DNA from 4 places in the Paenarthrobacter sp. NPDC056912 genome. Region 1 is predicted to be linked to each of the others. Evidence: riboswitches for the same ligand, from Rfam matches in the RefSeq annotation. Region 1 holds a riboswitch; each other region holds the start of a gene.

Region 1 (3,865 bases):
GGCGAACTCATCACGCCCACGCCAAAGGAAGTGCTCCGTCAGGCCAAAGCGGTAGGACAAGCAATTTCCTCCAAGGTGGCCCTGCCGGCGGGACCCGGCATAGCCATCGCCTGACGGTTCCGCAAACCAACCCGGCGAACCACCCGGCCGGGCACCACCCACCATAGGTGCGCCAGTCCGCCGTCGTGCATGAATTCGGCGTACACAAACGAGGCGTACACAAACGAACAGAACTTAACGCCAAAGGCCGGTGCCTGCGAAGACCTGAATCTTCGAAGGCACCGGCCTTTGAGGTGAAGCGTGAGGCTTATGCGCCAGCGCGCACGTACGTGATGGGACCGGTTGCGGTCAGCCAGCTGATGGGGTGGATGCCCGTCTGGTTGCCGTTGATGCCACCGCTGATGGCCTGGCCGTTGCCGATGAAGATGGCGACGTGGCCGGACTGGACGATCATGTCACCCGGCTGGGGATCGCTGACGACCTTGCCGTAGTTCAGGAACTGCATGGGACCGAGGTCGCCAACCGGAATGCCTGCAGAGCCGAGGGCCTTTTCGACCATGGCGGTGCAGTCCTGGAAGATGCCGATCTGGGCGTAAGCCGAGGCAACCATGGCTGCGTTGATGCTGCCTGCAGGTGCTGCGGCTGCGGGAGCAGCGGCAACCGCGGCGGGAGCCGCAGCTGCAGCCTGGGCGGCAGGAGCCGTTGCGGCGGCAGTGGTGACTGCTGCCTTCTTGGCTACAGGTGCCGGAGCAACGGGTGCCGGCTTTTCGATGACCGGAGCTGCTACGGAAGCAACAGCGGGGCGCTCGAAGTTGACGGTAGCCGTAGCTGCAGCGGTAACAACCTTGGTGGGGGCTTCGGATACGGTCTCAGCGACCGTGGCGGGGCTGGAATCCCGCTGAATCGGAGTTTCAGCTGCGTGGGCGGCAATGGAACCGGTCAGTACGAGGCCCGATGCGGCTGCGATAACAGCTGCCTGGCGGCCAGCGCCGGAAGCGTTGCTGGCAACTGCCTTGGAGATGGAAATAAACGGATTAGGACGTACGCTGTCCGCCTTACGACGGCCGCGAAGAATGCGTGAAGACATGAAAGAGCCTCTCCCGATGCCTGCGAGGTTAGCTGTCGGATTCGGATGGGAGTCACCCGGCCACTATCCCCCGCTGTTCAGCGGAAGCTTCGTGACTTCACCCCAAGGCACGCTCGAAAGCGACCTAAAATGGGTTCCCCGTCTCTGCCGTAGGTTTGTCTGCGAACGGATTCCGGACTGCGGCAGAGCTAGGCAATCAGGCCGGAAGTGCCCGTTACGTGGAACAGGCACAGGTACAACCGTACGCGATGATCACGTCGAAGTCACATTTGAGTAACGAGAAGTCCGGTTTTGGCGTGTCGCGGTAACCATTCCGAGATCTTCGCAGCTACGTAGAAAACCCCGCTATTCCGCGGATTCTCCGCTATCCGCGTCGCTGGAGGCAGCCAATTTCCTGCGGGCCGTAACAGCCAGGAAAATAACGAGACCGACAGCCACCACAGCCAGGCCAACGATGCTCCAGGGGAACGGCTGGGAAGCATCGGCAGCAGGTTGTCCGTTGCCCGTACCCGGGGCAGCGGTTCCGGCCGTCGGCACCGCGGCCGACGCCGATGGTGAGGCGCCCGCGGAGCCGCCGGACGCCGTCGTGCTTCCAGCGGCGGCTGTGAACTTAAAGGTGCCCTCAATGGGGTGCGAATCAGAGCTGACAACGCGCCAGACTACGGTGTATTCGCCTGCGGGCGCTCCCTCGCGCAGCTTCTGGACCGCCTGGTTATCGATGATCTCGACGGCGCCGTCCGCCCAGTTTTCCCCGCCCGAGGTGACCGTGACACCCGAACCGATGGCGAGCGGTCTGTTGTTGAACGTAATGGAAACCGACGCCGGAACAACAGCGACACTGGAACCGTTCGCCGGTGCTGTGGACTCGGCGACGTCGTGCGCCGACGCTGGAGCCGCGGAAAACAGCAGGGCGGACGCGAAAGCAAGAGCAGCGACGACGGCGGCCAGAAGCGGGCGGATGGTGCGCATGGGGCGGTTTCTCCTAGTGTTGGCTTCCTTACAGACTAGGCGAATCGTCGGGCAGGCCCGCACGGGCAGGCATAGGATTTGAGAGCACACTCCCCTCGATCCCCGGAGTCCTTCATGCTTAAACAAGGTTCTGCAGTCGACCGCTACTTCAAGATCTCCGAACGTGGATCCACGTATTCGCGGGAAATCCGAGGCGGCTTCGCGACCTTCTTCGCCATGAGCTACATCGTGGTGTTGAACCCGCTGATCCTCTCAGGGGCCGATTCAAGCGGTGCGTCACTGGGCTTCACAGCCGTCGCCGCCACCACGGCGTTCGTGGCCGGTATCCTGACCATCCTCATGGGGGCGTGGGCCAAGCACCCGTTCGCCGTGGCGACGGGACTGGGTGTCAACGCCTTCGTGGCTGTCACGGTGGCCTCACACCCGGGACTGACCTGGCCGGACATGATGGGACTGGTGGTGCTCTCCGGCGTCACCATGCTCATCCTGGTGCTCACCGGTTTCCGCACTGCTGTGTTCAAGGCCGTGCCGGAGGCCCTCAAGACCGCGATCGTGGTGGGCATTGGCCTGTTCATCGCACTGATCGGCCTGGTCAACGCCGGATTTGTGCGCCGTATCCCGGACGCCGCAGGCACCACGGTTCCCCTGGGCCTCGGCGTGGACGGCAAGCTGATGGGCTGGCCCACACTGGTGTTCGCAGTGGGCCTGATCCTGACCATCGCACTGGTGGTCCGCAAGGTCCGCGGCGCCATCCTGATCGGCATCGTGGTCTCAACAGCATTGGCCGCGATCCTCGAATTCACGCTCCACATCGGCCCCAGCTTTGACGGCAAGAACGTCAACCCGCGCGGCTGGTCGCTGGTAGCGCCCACGCTCTCCGAATGGGGCGCGCCGGACCTGTCCTTGATCGGCAAAGCCAACCCTTTCGGCGCGTTCGAACACCTCGGCTTCATCGCAGCAGCACTGCTGGCCTTCGTGATCCTCCTGAGCATCTTCTTCGATGCCATGGGCACCATGGTGGGCCTGGCCAACGAGGCCGGCACAGTGGACAAGGACGGCAACATCCCCAACGTGGACCGCGTCCTCCAAGTGGACGCCCTCGGCGCGATCGTCGGCGGTGGAGCCTCGGTTTCCTCCAATCAGATCTTCGTTGAGTCCGGCGCCGGCATCGGCGAAGGCGCACGGACGGGCCTCGCCTCGATCGTCACTGGCGTGCTCTTCCTCATTGCCATGTTCTTCACGCCGCTGATCAACCTGGTTCCGTTCGAAGCCGTTGCCCCGGCACTGGTGGTTGTGGGCTTCATGATGGTCTCCCAGGTGGGCAAGATCGACTGGCAGGACTGGGGTGTCGGCATCCCGGCGTTCCTGACCATCGCCCTCATGCCCTTCACCTACTCGATCGCCAACGGCCTCGGCGCGGGCTTCATCTCCTACGTCCTGATCCGCACCTTCCAGGGCCGCGCCCGCGAGGTACACCCGCTCATGTGGGCCGTAGCTGCCGCGTTCCTGCTGTTCTTCGGGATCGGAACTGTGGAGGAATTGTTGGGCATCAAATAAGCAAGTCCGGAGTTTCAGACACCCGCGTGGTTGGATCGCTGGTTTCTGTGTGCGTCTTCGGGTGTGCTTAAAGCATGGAAACCAGCGCCCTCACCGTAGATGTCAGCCCGAGGCCTTGGACCGGCCGCTTTGACGGCGACGGCGCTGAGCACCGCCGCTGGTGGCAGGCCATGGCGCCCCACACTTCGGCAGCGGCCGACGCAGCCTCGCGTCCCGCCGTCGTGCTCGGTTTCTGCAGTGATGCCGGAGTGC
Region 2 (3,865 bases), on a different contig from region 1:
CACTACCGCTGCCCCCTCAAGCCAGCGGTCCGGCGTCGTGATCAATGGCAGGAGGGCAAGCGCGCCGGAGGTGAGTGCCAGGCGAATCCCCAGACCGGCCAGACCTTCGAAGCGTTGGCGAGTGGCGAGTGCGGTCGCCACGAGTGCGGCGATGTTCGCGGGTTGGGGGTCCAGGAAGCTGCGGCCCAGGAGGAACAACAGCACGTAGGCGGCTGTCCACGCCACGGCGCGGGCAGCCTGCCGGGGCAATCGCCCAAGGGTGCTGTTTTGCGGGGCGGGTGGTGGGACGGGCCCGCGGGACAAAGCTGCGCGCAGTTGTTCGAGAGGAATCCGTCCGCTGGCCAGCTCGCGCGTCAGGCGCACCATGCCGCGCACATCAGCCACGGCGGTTCGTACGACGTCGACACTTGCGTTGGGATCGTCGGTCCAGTCGACCGGGACTTCATGGATGCGCAGTCCGCACCGTTCGGCAACTATCAGAAGCTCGGTGTCGAAGAACCAGGCGTTGTCCTTGGTGTAGGGCAGGACCTGGTGCGCCACGTCCGCGCGGATGGCTTTGAAGCCGCATTGTGCGTCTGAGACGTGGGTGCCCATCGAGGCGTGCAGTAGGGAGTTGTAGCTGCGGGAGACGAACTCGCGCCAGGGCCGGCGGGTTACCCGCGAAGTGCGCGCCAGTCGTGTGCCGATGGCGAGGTCCGAGTGGCCGGAGATCAACGGGGCCAGCAGCGGAGCCAGCGCGGAGAGGTCGGTTGAAAGGTCCGCTTCCATGTAGGCGAGCACCGGCGAGGATGACGCAAGCCAGACGTGCCGGAGAGCGTTGCCGCGCCCGCTTTCGCTGAAGCGGATGACGCTGAGCTCGGGGAGTTCGCGGGCCAGTCTCTCTGCGATCTTCAGGGTGTTGTCCGTGCTGGCGTTGTCCGCCACGGTGATCCGGAAAGTGTGTGGAAAGGAGTCGGTGAGATGTCCGTGCAGCCTGCGCAGGCTTTCTTCGAGGACGTTCTCCTCGTTGAACACGGGGATGGCGATGTCCAGGACGGGCGCGCCTGCCCGGGTATCCACTGGCTCGCGCCGAGGCTGGTGGCGCACGGGTGGCTGCTCGTGGGGCAGGACGCTCTGGTGGCGCAGGGTCTGCGGCCTGGTTGGCAGGGCCGGCACAGCGAGGCGCGCGGCACGGACCGGGTTCGGCGATGCGCTGGCGGCGGGATCTGTGAGCGTCATGTCTTCAGCATGGAGCCGCCGAATATGAGGCCTTTAGGCGGAAGCTGTGACCGTACTGTGAAAAGCGAAAACCGCGCCCGTTCCCGCGATCCGCTCCAGTGGGTACTGGGGCGAACGGCGGGAACCGGCGCGGTGATCAGGAGAACTCTTGGCTTAGTACCAGTTGTTGGCCAAGTGGAAGCCCAGGGCGGCCGACGGGGATCCGTAGCGTTCCTTGATGTAGTTCAGGCCCCACTTGATCTGGGTCTGGTAGTTGGTCTGCCAGTCAGCACCGGCCGAGGCCATCTTGGAAGCCGGCAGGGACTGGACGATGCCGTAGGCGCCGCTGGAAGCGTTCGTGGCCGTGGTGCGCCAGTTGGATTCCTTCTCCCACAGGGTGTTCAGGGCGGTCATTTCGCCCGGACCCCAGCCGTAGCTGGCGAGGATGCTTGCGGCGTACGCCTTAGCGGCGGCGGGATCGTCCACTGCCTTGGGCGCGGCAGCAGCAGCTGCAGCTTCCGCGGCGGCGGCGGCAGCAGCGGCGTCGGCGGCCTGCTTGGCGGCGGCGTCGGCAGCGGCCTTTTCGGCGGCAGCCTGCGCAGCAGCGGCTTGGTCTGCAGCGGCCTGCGCGGCAGCAGCCTGGTCGGCGGCAGCCTTGTCGGCGGCGGCCTTGTCCGCGGCAACCTTGTCTGCAGCCGCCTTGTCCGCGGCGGCCTTCTCTGCTGCCTTCTTGGCTGCATCAGCCTGGGCTGCGGCGTCAGCGGCAGCCTTCTCCTTCGCCTGATCGTCGATCTGGGCGTTGGTGGCCTGGCGCTCGGCGGCCTGGCTCATCTCGGGAAGGTTGAACGCGGCGTTGGCGGCCTGTCCAAGCGATGCCACGCCCAGTGCGGCTGCTACGACGCCGGCCACAACGGACATGCGGTAGCCGGACTTACCCTGGCGTGCTGCGTTCTTGAGGACGGACTGCGACTTGGTCAGCGGTGCGTTGTTTTCGTCGCGATGACGCGCGGAAGGGCGCGTCTGATCGTTAGGTTCAGACATGTGTGATTACCTCTCAGCGCCTGCGGAGTTAGCTGTCGGGTTCGGATGAGGTCATCCGGCCGCGCATGTAGCTGCGGCTTCACCCCTAGGGCCGGCAAAAATGCCTGGGCCCGGAGACCATGGGTCCCCCGTCTCTGCCTCGAATGAGAACGGAACTCCGGGAAGTGGCAGAGCTCGGCGCATCCCGGGTGTGGGCCTGTTAGGGGAGACCCACCCTTTCGACGGTACAGGAGGATTCAACAGAAGTCACATTTAGGTAACAGAGATCACGACGACGGTGAGTCGCCTTGCTGGATTCGTTACACGCGTTCGGTTGCAACCGTGGGGAGTCGGAGGGCGAACTCTGTACGCCCCGGCCGGGAGGTCACTTCGACACTGCCGCCGTGGGCCTCGACGATCGATTCCACGATCGAAAGGCCCAGTCCGGACGTGCCTTCGGACCCCGATCTGGCGGCGTCGGCACGGGCAAAACGGGAGAAGATCCGGCCCTGGAAATCAGCCGGGATACCGGGGCCGTTATCCGTCACAGTGACCACTGCGCTGCCATCGGCGGAGAGCATGACGCCCGTAACCACGGTGGTTCCGGCGTCGGTGTGTTTACGGGCATTGGAAAGCAGGTTCGCCAACACCTGGTGCAGTTGCGTCGTGTCCCCCCGGACGGTGATGGGTTCATCCGGCAATTGGAGCTGCCAGATGTGGTCCGGGGCCATGACCTTTTCGTCGCTGACGGTCTCGATGACCAGTTGGGTCAGGTCCACGTCCGTGACCTTTACGGGCTGGCCTTCGTCCAACCGCGCCAGCAGCAGGAGGTCCTCCACCAGCGTGGTCATGCGTTCTGACTGGCTCTGCACGCGCGCCAAGGATTTCCGGCCGTCGTCAGTGAAGTTTTCGGTCATCCTCAGGAGCTCGGTGTACCCGCGGATGGCGGTCAGGGGTGTCCGGAGTTCGTGCGACGCGTCAGCTACGAATTGCCGGACTTTCGTTTCACTTTCCTGCCGGGCTTCCAAGGCGCTGGAGACGTTGTTCAGCATTTGGTTCAAGGCGTGGCCCACGCTGCCCACTTCCGTCCCGGGATGGGCGGCCGACGGCGGTACGCGCACCGCGAGTGCCACTTCACCGGCGTCGAGGGGGAGCCGCGAAACCTTGGTGGCTACCTCCGAAAGCTGTTCCAGCGGCCGCATGGTCCGGCGGATGATGACCGTGCCCGCAAGGCCGATCAGCACCAATCCGCCCAAGGAAACAAACACCATGGTCCACACCAGCGAGGCTTCAGCGTTTTGCTTGTCCGCCAGTGGCAAACCAGTCACGATCACATCGCCGTACGCGGGTTCGACTGCCACCAGCCGGTAGTCGCCGTTGGACAGCCTGCGATCCACCGGACGGTTGTCCGTGGGGAGCGCCAGCAGGACCTCTTCGTCGTCAGCCGAGAGGGCCACGCGATTGCCCTGGGCGTCGATCAGGCCAGAGCTCCGCACCGTGGAGCCATCGATCCGGGCGCTGAGCGTTCCCGCCGCCTGGCCGCGCGCTTCCAGCGGGTCCGGTTGGCCGGACGGTGAGGAAGGAAAGTTCGACGGCGGCCTCCCGAAGGATGTCGCACGGCTGGACGCCTGCTCCAGCTGCTTGTCGA
Region 3 (3,865 bases), on a different contig from region 1:
GTCCGTCACCAGAGACCGCCATGGCCCCCTCAACGCCGGAATGCTCCTCAAGGCCGCTCCATAGGAGGCTGACGCCGCGTTCAGCATGGGGCATGTCGCAGGCCAGTATCAAGGTCCATGGTGCGTGGCTGCCGCTGACCCCCAGGACGGCCAGCCCTGCCGCTATCGCTGCGGCAGGGCCAGCGAAGGCGGGCTCTTCCCGAGCCCGGAGGACACCGTGCGGCACTACCACTGAGCCAGGGCCGACCACCACGGTGGAGGCAGCACCTCCGGCCGCCTTCAGGGCATGCGAAAGCAGCGTGGCTCCGTGGTACGTCAATGCGGGCTTGGGCACGCCACCGAGGCGGGTGGCCCGGCCGCCCGCCAGAATCACGGCGTTGAACTCCATCCGCCCAGATTACCCGGGACAGGCAGAGCACAGCAGAAATCGATCAGGCAGCGGATTCCGGCAACAGGAACGGGTCCCAGTCCGGCGCAGGTTTCTCGAGTTCTTTGATCTGCCACATGGTTCCCTGGGGCATCCCGGGCGTGAAACGGAGTTTCCAACCCATCTCAGCCAGCGTATGGTCGCTCTTGGCGTTATTGCATTTCAAGCACGCCGCAACCAGGTTTTCCCAGGAATCCGCGCCGCCCCTGGATTTGGGGTGGACGTGGTCAATGGTGTGGGCTGTTTTCCCGCAGTAGGCGCAGCGATGACCGTCGCGGCGAAGGACCCCGCGGCGACTCACGGCGGTAATCCTGTTGTACCTGGGGCGGATGTAGCGGTTAAGGAGGATCACGGATGGTCGTCCGAGAATCTCCTGTGGCCCAACGACAGGCTCGTCGCCTTCGGCCACTACGCTAGCTTTCCCAGTCAGCACAAGGACCAGCGCCCGGCGGAATGTTATTACCGCCAGCGGTTCATATCCAGCATTCAGAACGAGTGTGCGCATGCACGTACCTCTTCACGGCCGCACCCGTCAGGGGCACGAGGGCCGGCTGCCCTCTGCTTGTACGGGCTGTGGATCGACACCATAAGGGTAAGCACTTATATGCCGTATCAACGAATTTTCTGCCGTTTCGGGTGCAGTGTCGGCCAAATGTTCACGCGTGGTTAAGGGGTAGGGAGCCATCGGGCAGGCGTCAGCGTGCCGTCACCACTCACTTTGAGCGCCGACAGCTGGGACACACCGACGATTGCGGCGTGCCGACCACCCTGCAGAACCAAAGTGGGTCGTGAACGCACACCCAGTGGCCACACCACCCATGGAATTTCCGACGGCGGCGGGCACCAGAGCGCTGCTTGGGCGGCGCAGACGAATCCCGGCAGCGGTTTAAAGCAGAACACCCCGCCGGCCGAAGCCTGCGGGGTGTTCCTGAAAGTATTGATTCAGCCGTTGACGCGGATGAAAACCGGGCCGGAGCCCACGTTGACGCTGAACAGTGCCGTGGTGGAGCCGTTCCAACCGCCGTGGACGGCCATGCCGTTGCCCACGTAGACGGCGATGTGGGCCATTCCACCGTAACCACCGTTTGCGTAGTAGGCGAGGTCGCCGGGCTGCGCTTCGGCTGCACTGACCGTGCGGCCCAAAGACAGGTACCCGGCAGGCCAGTCGTGGAAGTTGATGCCGACGGCGGCCAAGGAGTTGGTGACCAGCATGGTGCAGTCCTGGGTGACGCCGAGCTGGGCGTAGGCTGCTGCGGCGATGGCCGCGCCAAGTCCGCTGGATGCTGCGGGGGCCTTGGCTGCCGGGGTGGCAGCGTTGACGGCCAGCGTGGCGTTGGAAGCCGTGGTGGTTGCGCCTTCCGTTGCCTTCTTGGCTTCGGCCTTGGCGGGGGCCTTTTCAACGACGGGAGCCGGTGCTTCCACCGTGGTGACCACAGGGCGCTCGTAGGAGATGGCAACCGTGGAGTCCGCGGCGATGGTGGCCTGGGCTACCGTCTGGACTTCGAGGGTTGACGTAGACGTTGACTCACGCTGGACGTTCGCATCCGCAGCGTTCGCAGCAACGCCGCTGGTCAGGACCAGGCCTGAAGCTGCGGCAATAACTGCTGCCTGGCGGCCAACGCCACCGGCGTTGTCGCTGACAGCCTTGGCAATAACGGCAAGCGAGCTGGTCTTGGGGGCCTCAGCGCGATGCCGTGCAACCTTGTGTGCACTGGTCATGATTTTTCTCTTTTCGTATCCGCGGGCAGTTGGGTTGCACGCGGGTAATGGGCCTGCCAGCACTTGGGGGGCATGCTGGCGAGCCCCGAACCGGATTATTTCTAGCGGAGGGTGAAGAAGGAGGACGTGCCCGTGGACGCTGCGGAGTGCAGCAGCGTGCCCTGGCCGGGGTTCAAAGCACTGATCATCATGCCGTTGCCGACGTAGATGCCTACGTGCGCTCCGCCGTTTTGCATGACCAAGTCACCAGGAGCAGGAGTGCTGGTGGGCTTCATGGCGGTCCAGGCGTTCACGCGGGGGATGCTGATGCCTGCCTGAGCGTAAACCCACTGGGTGAAACCGGAGCAGTCCCAGCCATTGGGGGTGGTGCCGCCCCAAACGTACGGGTGGCCGATGCCGGTGTAGGCAATCGCCGCGAGGCCGGAGGCTGCAGCGCTGGACGCGGCATCGGTGGCCTCGGAGGACTTGGCCGTGACGGCGCCGGCTGCTGCTCCGGAGCGCTCGGTAACCTGCGCTGCGCGCTGGACAATCTTGGGGGCTTCCTTGGTGGCCACAACGGGGCTCTCGAAGGAAACGGTGGCTGTGGGCTCCGCGGTTACCACGGCGGTAGCGATCAGCTGCTGGGTGCTGGAGGCTTCGGACTTGGAAACATCCGTGTCCGCTGCCTGTGCAGGCAGACCGACGCTGAGAACGAGGCCGGAAGCTGCAGCCAGGACGACGGCCTGACGGCCAACGGTTCCGGCATTGGAAGAAACAGCCTTGGAAAGGGTGTTCAAGGGGTTCGTACGAACCGATTCAGCGCGATGGCGCGCAGGGGTAGTGCGTGATGACACGTAGGTAGCCTCTCCCAATGCCTGCGAGGTGAGCTGTCGGATTCGGATGGGAGTCATCCGGCCGCGCTGCTTCAAGGAAGCTTTGCGACTTAACCCCAAGGCCTTCTTTCGAAGACCAGAAGTGGTTCCCCCGCCCCTGCCAGACGATTTATGCGAACGGACCTTGAGCGGTGGCAGAGCTAGGCAATCCACTCAAGTGCACCGGCCCCCTAAAAAGCCGATGCGCTTTGAACGGTACAACAGTTGAACGCGAATGTCACATTCAGGTCACGGGGTGTCTCACGAATGCGAGAGGCGACCATCAACTGGCTCAGAGCCAGCCCATGGGGTCGACAACTTCACCGTTGACCTGGACCTCGAAGTGGAGGTGGCAGCCCGTTGAGGCGCCCGTGGTGCCGCTCAGCGCGACGGTATCGCCGCGGGTGACGGTCTGGCCCACCTTGACGGTGAACGACGACAGGTGGTTGTACGTGGTCTCCAGGCCATTGCCGTGGTCAATGACCACGCGGTTGCCTCCGCCGTACTCATGCCATCCGGCGAAGGTGACCTTGCCGGAGGCGGCAGCGTGGACGGCGGTGCCGCACTGGGCCACGAAGTCCTGGCCGCGGTGGAAGTCGCCGGTGCCGCCGGTGAGGGGGCTGACGCGGTACCCGAAGGGGGATGCCGTGGTCAGAGTGTCAAGGGGGCTGGCCATGGTGCCAACGGAAGATGCGCGCTGGATGCTGCCGGCGGACTGTGCGCTCAGCAGCTGCTTCAGCTTGCCGTCGGGATCGGCAGCCGTAGCCACGGCAGCGCGGCTGAAGTCGATTTTGGCGGACGCTGCCGCGGAAACCTCGGGCTGGCTGCCGCCGCTGACGGCAAGGGCGGACTCGGTCTGGCCTGATTC
Region 4 (3,865 bases), on a different contig from region 1:
GCCGAGTCCGAGTTCCGGCGGCGGCGGGAGCAGGAGTTCCTGTCAGCCTGCGGCGGCGAATCCAATGCCGTGGCGGCAGTGGCAGGGTGGAAGGAGATCCAAGGCCGCGGTCCGTGGCAACTGGTGACCATCCTGGACGCGGGCGGAGGCGGGTCCGACGTCGACCCCATCGCCTCCACGCTCACGCACCGCTCGGCGGCCTTGCAGTCCACCATCGGGGTGAACGCCGCGCTGTTCAGTGCAGGGACGGAGACCCACGCGGTGGTCCTGTTCCGTGAATCCGGCGGTCGCGCCGATCATGCGCAGGTTCTGGTTCACTACCAACTGGAACTCGCCAAGCGTGCCGGAAGGACCGTGGACCGCGTCATCCTGGGGATCAGCGAGCCGTTCCAAGTCATCCGTCAGCTCGCCGGCGCGTACCGGCAGTCAAAGGTCGCCGCGCAGGCCGCCGCCGTCGATCCGCCCTTGGGTGAGCTAGTGGATGCCCGGGCCGTGGGCGTGTACCAGCTTTTCGACCGTTTGCAGGCCCCCGGTGGCTGGGATGACACCGGATCGGTGCACTTCCGTGCCTTGGAAGACCACGACCACAACGGAGAACTCCTGCCCGTGCTGGAGCTGCTCTACGACAACGACGGCTCTGTCCAGGACGTCGCCGCCAAGCTTCACCTCCACAGGAGCAGCATCTACAACAGGCTGGGCCGGATCCGCCAACTCATCGGTGCCGATCCGTTGGGCGGCGGTATCCGGCTCGAGCTGCACGCGGCCCTCAAAGCTCGGCGCTGGGCTGGCCGGCCAAGAATCTGAGCCCTCCTGACCACGAAAAATGAGGCAGGCACCCGGGGTGCCTGCCTCATTCGTGTGGCCGTGCCTAGGAGCGCCGCAAACGCTGGCAGCTCCAACGGCCCATTCGACGCCGGAACGTGGCGGTCCGGCTGCTGCTGCAGTACCGGCCATGCCACCCTGCGTGCGTGATGGTCCGGGGCAGCCGAGTGCTCACTTCAGGGCCTTCTTGGCAGCATCCAGGATGGCATCCAGATCAACTGATTGGCTGGGCTGCGGGGTGGTGCTCGCCTTCGGATCAGCGGATGACTGCGGCTTGGACGGTTGCGTGGGGGTCGTCGTAGGCGTGGGCGTGGGAGTGACGGTGGGTGTCGGCGTTGGTGTCGGGGTAGTGGTCGGCGTGGGAGCCGGCGGGGTGGTGATGGTGTCCGACGGAACGTCGCCGGGAACCGGCACAGGCTGGCTGGGGACCGGTGTGGTCACCCCCGGCACGGGTGTAACGGCGGACGGTGCTGCTGACGGAACCCACACGGGATCGGCAAGCGAAACCTGCGGAGTCGGAACCGACGACGGCGTCACTCCAGCGGGTGCCTCCGGAACGGTAGCGGGTTGTCCGGCTTCCGATGACGCCGTGGCGGATGCCGACGGCGACGATGTGGAGGAGTAGGACGCCCTGGGTGCGGGCGCAGCCGAAGCGGACTGGCGGGCGTCGCCGTCGTTCCCCTTGTTGTCGCCGGCTTCCTGGACGGGGGTTTCCTGGCCGAAGAACGGGAGCTCAAGGGCTTGCCCCACAGTTCCGGCAGTCAGGACAAGGCCCACGGCGCCGGCAACCACGGCCATGCGCTGGCTCATGGTCCGCACCGAGGCTGCCTTGCGGAGCACCGCGTGCGGTTCCCGGCTGAAGGGAGACGCGGAGCCGAAGCCGGACTTGGTGGTGTTGCGGGCTGCGGTGGGCGCCTTGCCGGGCGTTGATTGGCGGCTTGCGAGGGCAGCCGAAGCGGTGGCCGCCGCGGCAACCTGCGCCGGGGACTTGGCGCGTGCCGGGGACGGGGCCACAGCTTGAGTTGGTGCCTCAACGACGGGAATCGCCGCTGTTGCGGGTTCCGCCTCTGCGGGCTTCACCGTAGGAATCGCCGTGGTGGCAGGCTCCGGCGTGCTCGGTTCCGGAGTGCTGGCCTGCACGGCGGGTATTGCTGCCGTGGCAGTTTCCTGAGGGGTGATCACTGCCCGCGCCGCACGTTCGCGCTCTGCCGCGCGGGCGGCCGCACGCGTGATGGGGGTCGCGATGATGGGAATGGCCGCGGTGGGGGGTCCCGGCGTCGTACTTGCTGTTTCGGTGCCCGGCGCCGTTTCCAGCGCCGACTCTGTGCTGAACGATCCGCTGGGTTGGGCCCGACGGCGTCCGGTTGGCTTGGTGCGCTCGCGTTCGGTGTTGGCGCGGCGCGGCTGATCCATGGTTGGGGACATGGTGGTTGCCTCTCAACGCCTTCGAGGTTAGCTGTCGGGTTCGGACGAGGCCGTCCGGCCGCCTAAGCGGCTTCACCCCAAGGACTTGAAAACAAGCCCGGGAACTCTGGGTCCCCCGTCTCTGCCGCGGGTCTGGCGGATCCCGGATTGCGGCAGAGCTCGGCGTCAATCCGGAAGCGGCCCAGCGGATATTCGGGTCGCCCTACGACGGTACATGAGCCGGAAAGTAAAGTCACATTAATATAACGGGCGGTAGGCCTGCCTGGGCGGGGAAACCCTATCGCTTAGGCTTCGGGGCCGGCGCTGGAGCCGGGAGTTCGTGCTGGATCTTCTGGATCTGGTGCGCCTGATGGGTCTCCGGGCGGAAGATCTCATCCGCGATTCCGAGCATTCCGCCCGCTGCGGCCCGTCTGACTCCCCGGCTGTTCTGGCGCGAGATCCAGTACCAGAGGCCAGCCAGGAGAGCCGGTACGCCAAGCACTGCCGCCAACACGGCCAAGATGTCCATCGCCCAAGACTAGCTTCGGCGCGGACTGACAGGTAGAACATAGTCGTATGGACCTCCCCGTGATGCCGCCCATTTCGCCCATGCTTGCCAAGTCCGTGCCGTCCATCCCCGAGGTTGGGCACTATGAACCCAAGTGGGACGGCTTCAGGACCATCGTCTTCAAGGACGGCGACGAGATCATCCTGGGCAGCCGCAACGAAAAGCCCATGACGCGCTACTTTCCCGAACTCGTGGAGGCGCTGAAGAAGAACCTTCCGGACAAATGCGTGATCGACGGCGAGATCGTCCTGATTGCTGACAACAGGCTGGAGTTTGAGCTCCTTCAGCAACGAATCCATCCCGCCGACAGCCGGGTCCGGATGCTCGCAGAGAAGACCCCTACTTCCATGATCGCGTTCGACATCCTTGCCCTGGGCGATGAGAACCTCATGGACAAGCCCTTCTCGGAGCGCCGCGCAATTCTGGAGAGCGCACTCGCCAAGGCCGAGCCTCCCGTGTACGTGACTCCCGCGGTAACGGACCTGGAGCGTGCAAGGGAGTGGTTTGTCCAGCTCGAAGGTGCCGGCTTGGACGGAGTGCTCTCCAAACCGCTGGACGGACTCTACCTCCCCAACAAGCGGGTGATGTTCAAGACCAAGCACGAACGCACGGCGGACTGCGTCGTGGCCGGATTTCGTTGGCACAAGACCGCGAAGGTGGTGGGGTCGATGCTGCTGGGCCTGCACGATGACACGGGGCGGCTGCACCATGTGGGCGTGGTGGCCTCGTTCCCGATGGCCCGCAGGGAGAGCCTTGTGGCCGAACTTGAGCCGTATCAAACCGAATTCAGCAAGCATCCCTGGGGTGAGTGGGCCAAACAGGACGAAGCCGCCGCGGGTGGATCCCGAATGCCCGGCGCCCAGAGCAGGTGGAGCGCGGGCAAGGACTTCTCGTTCGTGCCCCTGCGGCCCGAACTCGTGATCGAGGTGGCCTACGACTACATGGAAGGTGAGCGGTTCCGGCACACCACGCAGTTCCGCAGGTGGCGGCCGGACCGGGAGCCGGAGAGCTGCACGTACTCGCAGTTGGAGGAGCCGGCGGATTACGACCTCGGGGAGATCCTCAGGCTGC

The links. A riboswitch is a leader RNA that binds a small molecule or an ion and turns the genes downstream of it on or off. The one in region 1 is predicted to bind cyclic di-AMP.
Region 2: linked by a shared signal. The riboswitch ahead of ACFRJ9_RS01480 (hypothetical protein) and the one ahead of ACFRJ9_RS13455 (hypothetical protein) in region 1 are both predicted to bind cyclic di-AMP.
Region 3: linked by a shared signal. The riboswitch ahead of ACFRJ9_RS19265 (C40 family peptidase) and the one ahead of ACFRJ9_RS13455 (hypothetical protein) in region 1 are both predicted to bind cyclic di-AMP.
Region 4: linked by a shared signal. The riboswitch ahead of ACFRJ9_RS07455 (hypothetical protein) and the one ahead of ACFRJ9_RS13455 (hypothetical protein) in region 1 are both predicted to bind cyclic di-AMP.

What each region holds. Positions count from the first base shown of each region.
Region 1 covers NZ_JBHUCD010000011.1:77,827-81,691, forward strand. Annotated here, with positions in the region: gene ACFRJ9_RS13450 (FAD-binding protein) at 1-114, shown strand, start outside; gene ACFRJ9_RS13455 (hypothetical protein) at 308-1,087, opposite strand; cyclic di-AMP (ydaO/yuaA leader) riboswitch at 1,091-1,282, opposite strand; gene ACFRJ9_RS13460 (copper resistance protein CopC) at 1,433-2,056, opposite strand; gene ACFRJ9_RS13465 (NCS2 family permease) at 2,171-3,613, shown strand; gene hutG (formimidoylglutamase) at 3,688-3,865, shown strand, end outside.
Region 2 covers NZ_JBHUCD010000001.1:314,977-318,841, forward strand. Annotated here, with positions in the region: gene ACFRJ9_RS01475 (dolichyl-phosphate beta-glucosyltransferase) at 1-1,218, opposite strand, end outside; gene ACFRJ9_RS01480 (hypothetical protein) at 1,372-2,238, opposite strand; cyclic di-AMP (ydaO/yuaA leader) riboswitch at 2,242-2,428, opposite strand; gene ACFRJ9_RS01485 (ATP-binding protein) at 2,538-3,865, opposite strand, start outside.
Region 3 covers NZ_JBHUCD010000020.1:28,012-31,876, reverse strand. Annotated here, with positions in the region: gene ACFRJ9_RS19280 (NTP transferase domain-containing protein) at 1-388, opposite strand, end outside; gene ACFRJ9_RS19275 (HNH endonuclease) at 432-932, opposite strand; gene ACFRJ9_RS19270 (NlpC/P60 family protein) at 1,370-2,146, opposite strand; gene ACFRJ9_RS19265 (C40 family peptidase) at 2,248-2,979, opposite strand; cyclic di-AMP (ydaO/yuaA leader) riboswitch at 2,984-3,151, opposite strand; gene ACFRJ9_RS19260 (M23 family metallopeptidase) at 3,290-3,865, opposite strand, start outside.
Region 4 covers NZ_JBHUCD010000005.1:131,402-135,266, forward strand. Annotated here, with positions in the region: gene ACFRJ9_RS07450 (PucR family transcriptional regulator) at 1-804, shown strand, start outside; gene ACFRJ9_RS07455 (hypothetical protein) at 994-2,247, opposite strand; cyclic di-AMP (ydaO/yuaA leader) riboswitch at 2,250-2,395, opposite strand; gene ACFRJ9_RS07460 (hypothetical protein) at 2,525-2,755, opposite strand; gene ACFRJ9_RS07465 (ATP-dependent DNA ligase) at 2,803-3,865, shown strand, end outside.